DNA from 3 places in the Methylophaga sp. UBA5088 genome. Region 3 is predicted to be linked to each of the others. Evidence: riboswitches for the same ligand, from Rfam matches in the RefSeq annotation. Region 3 holds a riboswitch; each other region holds the start of a gene.
What was found. A riboswitch is a leader RNA that binds a small molecule or an ion and turns the genes downstream of it on or off. The one in region 3 is predicted to bind cyclic di-GMP.
Positions count from the first base shown of each region.

Region 1: another riboswitch for cyclic di-GMP. It lies ahead of B4K20_RS08540 (hypothetical protein); the one in region 3 lies ahead of B4K20_RS03905 (hypothetical protein).
Region 2: another riboswitch for cyclic di-GMP. It lies ahead of B4K20_RS15950 (hypothetical protein); the one in region 3 lies ahead of B4K20_RS03905 (hypothetical protein).

Region 1 is NZ_DIAC01000067.1:1,658-5,889, reverse strand. Features, by position in the region: gene B4K20_RS08560 (hypothetical protein) at 165-380, shown strand; gene B4K20_RS08555 (DUF6228 family protein) at 494-790, shown strand; gene B4K20_RS08550 (hypothetical protein) at 894-1,499, shown strand; gene B4K20_RS08545 (hypothetical protein) at 1,505-1,681, shown strand; cyclic di-GMP riboswitch class I at 1,891-1,977, shown strand; gene B4K20_RS08540 (hypothetical protein) at 1,995-2,534, shown strand; gene B4K20_RS08535 (thioredoxin family protein) at 2,713-3,051, shown strand; gene B4K20_RS08530 (metal ABC transporter solute-binding protein, Zn/Mn family) at 3,180-4,070, opposite strand; partial or broken gene B4K20_RS08525 (metal ABC transporter permease) at 4,092-4,232, opposite strand, start outside.
Region 2 is NZ_DIAC01000129.1:26,145-30,376, forward strand. Features, by position in the region: gene B4K20_RS15945 (formate--tetrahydrofolate ligase) at 9-1,679, shown strand; gene B4K20_RS15950 (hypothetical protein) at 1,769-2,479, opposite strand; cyclic di-GMP riboswitch class I at 2,499-2,578, opposite strand; gene djlA (co-chaperone DjlA) at 2,632-3,465, opposite strand; gene ubiB (ubiquinone biosynthesis regulatory protein kinase UbiB) at 3,471-4,232, opposite strand, start outside.
Region 3 is NZ_DIAC01000030.1:1,827-6,058, forward strand. Features, by position in the region: gene B4K20_RS03895 (undecaprenyl-phosphate glucose phosphotransferase) at 48-1,457, shown strand; cyclic di-GMP riboswitch class I at 1,692-1,771, shown strand; gene B4K20_RS03900 (hypothetical protein) at 1,807-2,256, shown strand; cyclic di-GMP riboswitch class I at 2,459-2,538, shown strand; gene B4K20_RS03905 (hypothetical protein) at 2,571-3,089, shown strand; gene B4K20_RS03910 (polysaccharide biosynthesis/export family protein) at 3,215-3,766, shown strand; gene B4K20_RS03915 (hypothetical protein) at 3,788-4,232, shown strand, end outside.

The DNA of each region.
Region 1 (4,232 bases), on a different contig from region 3:
TCTGGTTGAAATTATTTTTCCAGGCAAAGAATCAACACACGATCAATCGCCTAACGATGGCATTCAGCCGCGCGCGCGAATAGCGCGCCGGCTGATGCTGGCGTTAGGCCAGAAGCCCAACGTTCATATCTGACGATCAAAAGTCGTCACTTTACAAGAAGGGTTTGAGTTATAGCGACAACCATGTTTTTGAAGAAACGGTAAAATGTCAGGGCGGGAAAGAAAAAATGGATATTGAGTTTGGCCGCTCTTCATTCTATGACGAGGATAGTATTTATCTGAATGTCGATGGCAAATCTGTGATTATGGATCGTGCTACAGCCAAGAAATTTGTGGAAACCGTTCTGGGTGTTGGCCACTATTTCGGTTTTGTCGATTAATCATCGGCGCAAAACCGGTAATTGAGCCTAACAATCACAGTCACGGCGACGTCTACTACATTGCGGCTTCGCCTCCATTTCGCAGCCGCGCGTGCTGTTGGCGTTAATGGTCTATGGAAACGATAGAAATCAAGTCATGTGATGACGCCACAACCCTCTCCTTGAGGATCGTTGGTGGCAACGAGGAGGGCTCAAACTTTGTTGCCTCTGTTACTGGCGCTCCATTTATAGGTGAAGTCAATACAACAACCTATTTTGTCGGCCCGCCAAGTCTTCTGTTTCGGGATATGGCAGACAACTGGCGAGGCTGGAAAGGGGAGAAGATATGGGGAGCTTTGGACGGAGAGTTCATGCTCACGGCAACGGCTATGCATGTTCAAGGTGTCAGCAAACTTGATTTCTTTCTATAGATTTCTCACTCACACACTTCATCAATTTACTAAATGAAACTCATCACTGAGTTCTTAGTCAGTACCCCTCTAAACATTAATTTCCCACGGAGGAGGAGAACCTATGGAGTATGTTGGCCCCGTCAGCTCTGCTGTTATGGCCATTATCTGGCTTGTCTATTTACAGTTAATTCTTAGTCAATATCGCCGTAATAATCGGCCCTATCTTCTTTTTCACCATGCTCAAAATGAGAACCCCGATGCGCTGTGTATGTTGGTGAATATGGGGGAGCGGCCTGTTCATGTGGTGTGTGTACAAGCCGTGATAAAAATGACGTCCGGGGAGGAGCATAAGCTTGCTGTGACCGAGTTTGAGCGCATTAATGTTACGGAGCAAAATGTGCAGCAAACCTTGCGTCAAGGGCCGTTGCTAAATGGTAGTTATCTGATTTTAGGAACATTTCGAGACATTATTGAAAAGACTCAAAATGAAATAGGTTTAAACGCTTCACTGGAAGACGTTGAATGTCTCGAGTTAAGATCCGCAGTAATTCATGCGCCAAGTAAACACCCTGTTGGGGCGAAACGCGCATTTGTGTTGAAGCACAATACAGGCACTTGCGTTTATCCAAAAGACATCAATACTAGGCAGATGGTAAAACGAAAAGACAAACAAGAAGTCGCGCAGTGGATAGAGTCTGAGCTACATCCACGTGAGAATAATGAATAGTAATAGTGATAAGCGCGACTGTTTTGAGTTGGGTGCCAGCGTTGATTCAGTTTCTGTTTGCTGTGGTGGCGATGCACTTTATTGCCAAGTGCATGCAAGAAGCGATCTTTATTGAGAACCTAGCTTATGGTGGGGAAAAGTCAGGGCTACTCGCTCTCTGGTTTGGTCATTTTTCACTTTAGCTTGTTACGTTATTTTCGCGCTGAGTTTGATTTATCTACTTGATACATAGTTGTATTCCTAACCAGCTTTGCCTGTTCAGATTGATGTGAGTGGGGAAGTCTTAATGCTAGAAATCGCCAAAACCCACTTTTATATAGGCCTTCTAGTACCAATGTACAATTGATTGAGCTATAAAAGCGATTTACCCTGTAGCTGTAGTAAATTAATTTCTTAATAAAGCCAACCTTGGTGTGAGCCAAGCACGGAAAGCTTCAGGTCTTTATAAGTAGTGAATAAAGATGGCTGGGTTGCAGAATAACAAAGGCTTATGTAATGAAGTTATTTAGCAAAAACTTATTAATCGCACTCGGGTTGTTAATTATGGCGCCGTTGACTGCTAACGCAGCAACTGTCCATCTTGATGCAAAAACAAACACTTCTTCGAATGCTGTTGAACTCAACCTGAAAGCAGGTACTTATTCAATAAGCCCATTTAAAGATGACACATACACAGCGTGGAATGCTTGGGGTAAAGTGCAAGGTTGTAGTGCTGATGGCACTGGTTGTTCAAAAGGCTGGGTCAACAACTACTCATTCACTACACCGTCTGGCACTACTCATATCATCACTAGCGATACTGGTAGATATGAGACAGCAGATTTAGCGCTGCTGAACGCACTTGGTGCAACATTTACACTGTTATCTGATGCCACAGTTCAGTTCTTCATCAATGATAGTAACTACGGTGACAACATCGGTGGTATGTCATTAAATGTATCTGCAGTGCCTATTCCTGCTGCAGCATTCTTGTTTGCGCCTGCATTATTAGGTTTCATGGGCTTACGTCGTAGAGCTCAAAAAACAGTCGCTTAATACCCAGACTGTTAAACCGATTAAAGCCGTAATGATTAAGTTCATTACGGCTTTTTTATTGCCTGAAAGAAACTTATGGCAAGATGATATGGCAAATGAACCTTTTTTTTTGTGGCTGAGAGAAGAGTCTTTCGGCGTTTGAGTAAAGAGATTGTCATTTACCCATAGAGTTAATTATATGAACATCGATCAAGCTGATGCCGACTCAGGATATCTACAGGAAACATTGACCTTTGATCAAACCAGCGAATTGCCGGGTAAGGTATTACTTGAGTTTGGTGCGCCCTGGTGTGGTCATTGTCAGGCAGCACGTGCAGCGATCAACGAAGTGATCAATGAACATACGGAGCTGCGTCATATCAAAATCTATGATGGCAAGGGCAAGCGACTGGGCCGTGGGTTTAGGGTCAAACTCTGGCCGACATTGATACTGCTAGACAATGGTCAAGAAGTGGATCGTCTGGTGCGGCCATTACGTGCTGAAGAGGTTCGTGAATTGATGTCGAAACTCAACTAAGCGGAGCCAGTTTTGCCCTTGTCCCGACTGATTTTCTCTGAGAATAGTTATGCATATAAACCATGTGTAACGGTTTAAGGAGCCACTACCCAGACTATCTGAAGATAAATAGCCTGGGTATCTCGGCGTTATTCGGAAAGGGCCGTGACGATTTGTTGTGTGTTGTATTGCATTAGTTTTATATAGGTTGCAGCCGGGCCATTTTCTTCAGATAACGACTCGGGATAGAGTCTGCCGCCTGGTTTTGCCCCGGTGGCGTTAGCAATCTGCTTGATCAAACGGGTGTTATTAGAGTTTTCAAGAAAATAACGTGTTACGCCAAGCTGTTTAATCTGATCGATGAGTTTAGCGATGGTAGCAGCTGAGGCTTCGGTTTCTGTGGATACGCCCTGGGGAGACAAAAACCTGACGCCATAGGCTTTTGTGTAATAACTAAATGCGTCATGGCTGGTTAAAATGTCACGTTTGTCAGTGGGCAGGCTTGTCAGCTTTGCGTGGATATTGGCATCCAGTGCCGTCAGTTTTTCCCTGTACGCTTGAGCAGCCTGTTGTATTTCATTTGTCAGATCTGGTCTGACTTCAATCAAGGCCGCTTCAATATTATTAACCCAAACCTGAACATTATCGACATCATTCCATACGTGTGGATCCGTTCTGAACTGGCCATAGCCGGCTGTTACAGAATAGGTCTCAATACCTTTTGAAACAGCAATCGGAGCTGTGCTGGTGCCGGCGGCTTTCGCTAAACGTTGAAACCAGTTCTCTAAACCCATGCCACTTAAAAAGATGACGTCTGCGGATTTGATTAACTTTACATCACCTGGGGAGGGCTCGTAGCTGTGTGGGTCACCATTAGGTGGCACAATACTGGTCACTTTTACATGCTTGCCACCTACGTTTTTGACGACATCAGCCAAAATGCCAAAGCTGGTGACAGCATTGATAGTGTTAGCGGAAGCGGATTTGATGACAAAAGTTAGGCCGATAAGAATCAGATAGGTGAATAACGGTTTATACATAGTGAACCTTTTGTTTTGATACTAGAGTTTGTAGCGATAGAACCACTGCTTTAACACCCCTTGTGGGGCAACGCACAGAGTGACAAGATAGATAAAACTGCTGGTCAAAATAATAGTTGGTCCGGACGCCGAACCTAAGTGGTAAGAAATTAGCAGACCGAT
Region 2 (4,232 bases), on a different contig from region 3:
GGAAAACCATGTCTGATATTGAAATTGCCCAACAGGCTGCCATGCAGGAAGTCATCCAGCTCGCCGAGGAAAAGCTGGGTCTTGCCTCTCAACATATTGACCCATACGGACATTTCAAAGCGAAAGTATCATTAGATGTCATGGATGAGTTGGCAAAACGGCCGGATGGTAAGTTAATCCTAGTAACTGCTATTAGTCCGACTCCTGCTGGTGAGGGAAAAACGACAACCACGATCGGCCTGAGTGATGCGCTAAACCGAATTGGTAAGAAATCCATTGTCTGTGTACGCGAACCTTCTATGGGGCCATGCTTTGGTTTGAAAGGCGGGGCTGCGGGTGGCGGTTATGCTCAGGTTGTACCCATGGAGGATATCAATCTTCACTTCACTGGCGATCTGCATGCAATAGCTTCTGCCCACAATTTATTATCAGCGATGATTGATAATCATATCCATCATGGAAATGCATTACAGTTGGATGCAAGACGTATTGTCTGGCAGCGAGTTATGGATATGAATGACCGTGCATTGCGGGATATCGTGGTGGGTATGGGTGGTCCTGCCAATGGTTATTTGCGTGAAGAGCGCTTTGATATTGTTGTTGCTTCGGAAGTTATGGCTATCTTTTGCCTAGCTAATTCTTTGCCTGAGCTGAAGCAACGCTTGGGAGATATCCTGATCGGCTATTCCGTTGATGGGACACCAAGATATGCTCGAGAAATCATGGCCCACGGTGCTATGGCTGCATTACTAAAAGAAGCGATAAAACCCAATCTTGTGCAGACCTTAGAAAATAATCCAGCCTTTGTTCATGGTGGTCCATTTGCGAACATAGCGCATGGCTGTAATTCAGTTATCTCAACCAAAATGGCACTTAAGCTGAGTGATTATGTGGTCACTGAGGCGGGCTTTGGAGCGGATTTAGGTGCTGAGAAATTTATTGATATTAAGTGTCGCAAAGCTGGGATTAAGCCAGATATGGCTGTTGTTGTCGCCACAGTAAAAGCCTTGAAATATCACGGTGGTCTGGAACTGAAAGAGCTTGGCGAAGAAAACCTCGATGCGTTAAAGGTGGGACTGGCTAATTTAAAACGGCATTTAAGCAACTTACAAAATGAGTTTGGTCTACGCTGTGTTGTTGCCATCAATCACTTTGTTAATGATAGCGATGCAGAAATAGAACTAATTACAACGGCTGTAAAAGAAATGGGAGCTGAAGCCATTCTTGCTCGTCATTGGGCACAAGGTGGGGCCGGTGCCGAAACACTGGCGGAACGTGTTGTCGAAATACTGGATAGCCCTGCTGAGCCTTGTCGTCTGTTATATCCTGATAGTTTACCGCTATGGGACAAAATTAATCAGGTTGCTAAACGTCTATATGGCAGTGGTGAAGTCGTTGCTGATAAAAAAGTGATGGATAAGATCGCTATGTTGAACGAGCAGCACGGGGATATTCCAGTTTGTATGGCAAAAACACCGTATTCTTTTAGCAGTGACCCGAGCTTACGTGGCACGGCTGAGAATCATACGCTGACAATTCGTGATGTTCGTCTGTCAAACGGTGCTGGTTTTCTGGTTGTACTTTGTGGGGATGTGATGACTATGCCTGGATTACCTAAGCACCCAGCTGCTGAACGTATTGATATTGATGATAATGGCTCAATAGTCGGGCTGTTTTGATATAAAAAAGCTCAAATATTAAGGGTGTTAAGCAAAAAAGCCGTAGAAGTTTATCACTACGGCTTTTTTCTTTTATGTGCTTAAATTTTTTAAGCCTGAGTATTCACCTTGCGGCGCAAACCAAGAAAACCTAACAACGCTGGAGCAAACATCCATAAGGCAGCAGGTACAGGCACTGCTGATGGCGTTTGGATATAACTAGCAAAGCCAGTTTCTTCAAAGTTAATTTCATGTGAAAGTGATGCATAAATGAATAATGCATTATCAAGCAGAATATCAGCAGAAGGTAATGTTGATATAGGGCCAGTGAAAAAGTCTTTATCAAACATCATCAGGCCAGACAGAGAAAAACTTTCTGTGAATTCAGACACCGGAAAAAGAGTGCTAGTTGTAAATAGAATCGCATCACCTGTGATATCAGGATTAAGACCTTTATTCACCATCGATGTAACGATATCTGTATTGAATGCATCAAGGTTTGCAATAGTATTATCTAATATACTGAGAGCAAACTGGCTGCCATCAAACAAAGTGGGGGCAGCTGTACCTGAGAGAACGTAATTTGATGATACGTATGTACTCACTGTGCCTGTGCTTGGAAGAGCATATGATGAGTAAAGGGTCGCTGATGCTAGGTCTGTATCGTAAGACCATGTAGCTGGTGCAGACTGGCCGAGCAATGAACTTAGGTCGCCATTAGCTGTTTGCCATGAACCATTAGTTGATAAGCTTGTTGCAGCTATAGCAGCGTTAGTTAAACCAGTAAATAAAGCCAGTGCGATAAAAACTATTTTTTTCATGTGTTCTTTCCTTAGATATTATTGCAGTACAGCCACCTTAGTATCATAAGGTCTGTAACTTTCCGTCCTTGGTTCACACCGAGTTTGGCTTTGGTTAAAGTGTTTCCAGAAAAAATAGTACCAAACAGATAATAATAAATAAAACGAAATTGTTAATTTTGTTCTCGATGTTTTTTTATTAAATCGTATGCTAACTGAATTTCTTTCGCTTGCTCTGTGGCAACGGCAATCATATCTTCTGGAACGCCTTGTCCCATGAGTTTATCCGGATGATATTGGCTCATCAGTTTTCGATAAGCACGTTTAATTTCTTGATTAGAACTCTTTTCAGTCACCCCAAGCGCTTTATAAGCATCGGCCAATTCATCAGAATAAGAGCGCTGCGGACCGGAAGAGTATTGCTGCTGATGACCTCTTGCGAAACTTGCCTGGCTCATCACCATATCCAGAATACGGTTAAACTCGGCCCGGTTATATCCTAACTGAGCAGAGACTTGTTCCAGAATATCTTTTTCTTGTGGATCAAGCTTACCATCGGCTAAGGCCATGACTATCAGGTAAACCAGTAAGACTTGTTTTAGATTAAACGTATTACCACAATGTTGTTTGAAATGATTCATTGTGTCTGTAATATCAAAGTCGGGTTCTGCGCCTCGCTTAAATTGGCGGATGGCTTCTTGTCGATGCTCACCCGACATCCCCATTTTTTTGATAAAGGCTTCCACGTGATCGATTTCAATCTGGCTGATTCGACCATCTGCCTTCGCTAGTTTCCCCATCAAAACAAACACAGTTTCAAGAAAAACTGTTTGACGGGTTTGACTTGTAAATGGATTAGCACCGCCCAGACCATACGCTCGTATACGGTCAGCAAAACCACCAAACAGTAAGCCAATCAGTGCGCCAAAAATTCCTAAAATGAGTAATCCTACACTCATCGTACTGAGTAATATAAAGCCTAGAATAAGGCCAATCCACTTAAACATAACAATTAACTTTTGTTTGAAATACTAAAATAAATAAGACCGAGCCCCCATAGCCCAAATACCCAGCTCAGTACTGGTAACCCTGCAAACATAGTTGTCGAGTAACCATCGAGACCGGTGATAACGGCAGCGCCTACCAAAAATGCAGCGCCAGAGGTAGCAGCAGCACTACGATAACTGGCTTTTTTGATTTCTTTACGCAGCTGTTGAATATCATGTGATGCTAAATTAACGTTCAGCTGACCATCTTGGGCTCTCTTAGTCAGGTCATATAATAGACGCGGCATCTCGGGTAAGGTTTCAGCCCAATGAGGAGCTTCTTGCTTTAGTGTTCTTAACGCTGCTTGCCAGCCCATTTTTTCCTTCATCCATGATTCTAAAATGGGTTTGGCTGTTTTCCATAGATCCAGATCTGGATAGAGGTCACGGCCCAAGCCTTCAATATTCAGTAAGGTTTTTTGTAGCAGCACCAACTGTGGTTGTACTTCCATATTAAAACGACGCGCTGTTTGGAAAAGTCTCAGCAGCAGTTGTCCGAAAGAAATTTCTTTTAAAGGACGAGCGAATATGGGTTCACAAACACTTCTTATGGCTGCTTCAAACTCATCAAGTCGAGTCTCAGCCGGCACCCAGCCTGATTGCACATGTAACTCGGCAACCCGGCGATAGTCATGATTGAAAAAGGCAAGGAAATTTTCAGCTAAATAACGCTGATCATCTGGAGATAATGTCCCCATGATGCCAAAATCAACAGCAACATAACGTGG
Region 3 (4,232 bases):
ATACTTATAATCAAAAGACTAAAAAACGATAGGATAAATTAGCACAGATGGCTCAGGGCAGGATCAGACAATACGACGCAAAAATTAATGCCATATCAAGACTGATTGATAGCGGTATTATCCTGCTAACGTTTTTAGCTTTATTCGACATTTTCCAAGCGACTTGGGATGTACTTTACATATGGAGTCTTTTGTTCGCTATTGTATTATTTAATTTTTTTGCTGAGTCGCAAGATGCCTATCGTTCGTGGCGGGGTACGGCGTTAAGGGAAGAAGTCTCTGCCGTCATGTTTTCATGGTTTACCAGTGTTTTTATTCTGGTCATGATTGATATCTTCTTTATTCATTCAGGCACCTATCTTGATAGCTTTGTCTTTTTGTGGTTTTTACTGACACCTATAGAGTTAATTTCCTGGCATGCCATTGTAAGAACATCATTGGCTATTCTTAGAGCTCGTGGTGTCAATACCAGAAATGTGGCTATTGTCGGTGAGACAATGTTAGGTAAACGGTTAGAAAGCGCATTTAACGAAATGGATTGGTCTGGATTTAGGCTGGTTGGATACTATGATGACCGTTCACAAAAACGGGTAGAAACAGAACCTAATCTGGTCGTAACAAATAAGAAAGCAGGTGATTTCAATCAACTCATTGAAGATTGTAAGGCAGGGAAGGTTGATACTGTTTACATCACCTTGGCTATGTCTGCTGAGCATAGAATCAGACACATTACTGAGCTATTAGCCGATAGTACGGCTTCTGTATATCTTGTTCCTGACTTATTCACATTTAACTTGCTTAATTCTCGATGGGTCGATTACCAGGGAATCACCGCCATTTCAGTCTATGAAACCCCTTTTGCTGGTATCGATAGTATCCTTAAACGGCTGGAAGATATTATCCTAAGTAGTCTTATCCTGACGATGATCGCTCTTCCTATGATGGTGATTGCCGCAGGGGTTAAATTGACATCGAAGGGCCCCGTGTTTTTCAAGCAAACACGCTACGGCATGGACGGTGAAAAAATTAAGGTATGGAAATTCCGTACGATGACGGTAACAGAGGATGGAGACACCGTCACACAAGCACAAAAAAATGATAGCCGTATCACACCATTTGGTGGCTTTTTGAGAAGAACATCACTGGATGAGTTACCCCAATTCTTTAATTCATTGGGCGGAAGTATGTCGATTGTAGGACCACGACCCCATGCTGTAGCGCATAACGAACAATACCGTGCTCAGATTCAAGGGTATATGTTGAGACATAAAGTCAAACCAGGTATTACGGGCTTAGCCCAGATAAATGGCTTTAGGGGGGAAACTGATACCTTGGACAAAATGCAAGGTCGTGTGCATTACGATCTAAAATATATACAGAACTGGTCATTACTTCTGGATATAGAAATTATTTTCTTAACGATATTTAAGGGGTTTGTAGGTAAAAATGCCTATTGAAATCTCGACTCAGCTTATTAGTAATTTTACTTAGGAAAATAAACTTGTTGCCTGTCCTGAGACACGGTATCATAGAAATACTACTGAAATAGATGCATCAATCTTGGGTGCTAGATAACACTCGTTATCGTGATTATTTTCAGTAGAAATCAGAACAATAGACATCAACGGTGATGGCTTTGTAGCAAGATCATATACAAATGGTCTTACACAATGTCAGCAGGTTAGATGTTGTGTAATTAAAGCCAAACTCGCTGTGAGGCGGGGTCGGAAAGCCACAGATCTTTAAATATAAAGATGGCTGGGTTGCATTGCTTGTTTTTTCAACCTATGCATAAGGAAGTTTATTATGAAAAAAGCGATGCTATTTATCGTAGCTATGATGTTTTCTGTTGCTGCCAACGCGGCGACATACAACTTAACAACTTCAGACAGTGCTACCATTTTCGATAATGGTTCAAGTGCAGTAAGTACATCATTTGGTGATACTACAACGTCTTTCACACTTGAAGTTATCGATGGCGGATTGTCTGCTATTGATTTTGACTTTTCTCCATCTAGCAAGTTTGTAGCTGGTACACTTACAATCGGAACTATGGTTTTCGCCGTTGCGCCTGATTTCACGACAATGTTAAACCTTGCAGAAGGTTTTTACGCTGTAACATTTGATATTCAACCTGCTTTGGGTAATATGTCATTTGGTGTTTCAGCTGTACCTGTTCCAGCAGCGTTATTCTTGTTTGCTCCAGCTCTATTGGGCTTTTTGGGTCTTCGTAGAAAAGCTGCTGTTGCCGCATAAGTAAAAGCAAAACAGAAAATAAAAAGGGAGCTTAAGCTCCCTTTTTATTGGCTGATGTTATTGTTAGTGACGAAGTCTAGGTCGACTACGTAAATATATGTAAACATTGTACCAAGGTACAATAGACAGACTCTGAACTAGACCCTTAACATGGAACCATCTGAAAAAGTCAGATAGGTAATTATCAAACTCAAATTTGATAATTAATTAAAGCCAAACTCGTCGTGAGGCGGGGTCGGAAAGCCACAGATCTTTGACGCTGAAGATGGCTGGGCTGCATTGCTTGTTTTAACTTATGCATAAGGAAGTTTATTATGAAAAAAGCGATGCTATTTTTAGTAGCTCTAATGTTCTCTGTTGGTGTTAATGCAGCGACTTTATCTTTTGACGTGGCGGGCGCATCGAATGCGACACAAGATGTCAGTATCTCCAGTGGACAAACTGTCTTAGGTGGTGGTTTTGTGACTGAAGGGACAGGTCCTAGTGATACGTGGAAGTCATTTTTCAATCTAAGTAGTTCTGAAGACACTTACGTAAAAATTGAATGGTCATTTAATCCAGAGTCGAATTTTACCAATGCTCAACTCGGATTTACAGCTGAAGCTGATTACCCAGTCTATACAACACTTATTGACATAACTGGTGATTACTCGTTTGTTATGTTTTTAGAAGCTGGTGTAAATTATGCTGTAGATATTCTTAACGCTAGCCGTGATGTATTCAAGTATGATGTTTCTGTGTCAGAAGTACCTGTGCCAGCAGCATTATTCTTGTTTGCTCCTGCTTTATTAGGCTTTTTAGGGCTTAGAAGAAAGAACGCAGTGGCTGCATAATAATACTTAAGTTAACAGTAGGTTAACTAAGATATTTTTGGAGGGAGCGAATGCTCCCTTTTTTTTTGAAAAATAGAGTGTTAATATCAATTTTGAATGTCAATTATAGATAAGGATTTTCTTCAATGTCTAAACGCTTGATCTTAATGTTTTCTTTATTATTATCTTTTTCTACAGCAGTATTAGCTGAAGAAGAACGTTATCTACTAAACTCTGGAGATATTTTAGATATCTCAGTATGGAACGAAGAAGCTCTGCAAAAGCAAGCAGTTGTTCTTCCTGATGGAGTGGTGACTTTCCCACTTGCAGGCGAAATAGTGGCTAAAGATAAAACAGTTGCCAATGTAGAGGCAGAATTAACTAAAAAGCTTGGTGAATATTTAGCTGACCCAGTTGTTACAGTATCCGTGACAAGTGTTGAAGGTAATAGAGTACATATTTTGGGGAAAGTACTTAATCCAGGGTCGTTTGTTATGAATCAACCACTAGATGCTATGCAGGCATTGAGTTTAGCCGGTGGATTATCACCCTATGCCGAAGAGAATAACATTATTGTGCTCAGGAGAGATGGAGAGAGCCAAAAAGTGCTCCCAGTCAAATACGCTGAAATTAAAAAAGGCAAACAACTCAAAACAAACATCACACTTGAGAGTGGTGATGTCATGATAATTCCTTAGTTCAACATAACTGTGAAGTTGATGAAAACAAAGCTATCACTGACAGTTGCTATTTTGTTCGCCAGCTCTGTAAATGCTGCAGAGTGGGGAATTGATTTTGAAGCTGACCCACAGTTTAAATACGATGATAATGAACTATTAAGGGAAGACAAAAAAGGTGACTTCAGTCTAAAAATTAACCCGACATTATCACTATCAAGAAATCTAGAGAATTCAGAGTCTCGATTACGGATGGGATATAGAATCAGTCGTTACCAAGACTTGAATGATCTTGATACTGAAAACCCTTTCATTGGTTTTTCTACATCTCGCTCGACTGAAAGAAGCTCTTATGGAATAAACCTAGATTATTCTGAAAGAGAGTCAAGATCTATCGCGGAAGAAGACACAGCAGATTTTAGCAATACATCTACAACCACGATTAAATCTATATCTCCAAATTTTAGTTATAGCTTGACTGAGTTAG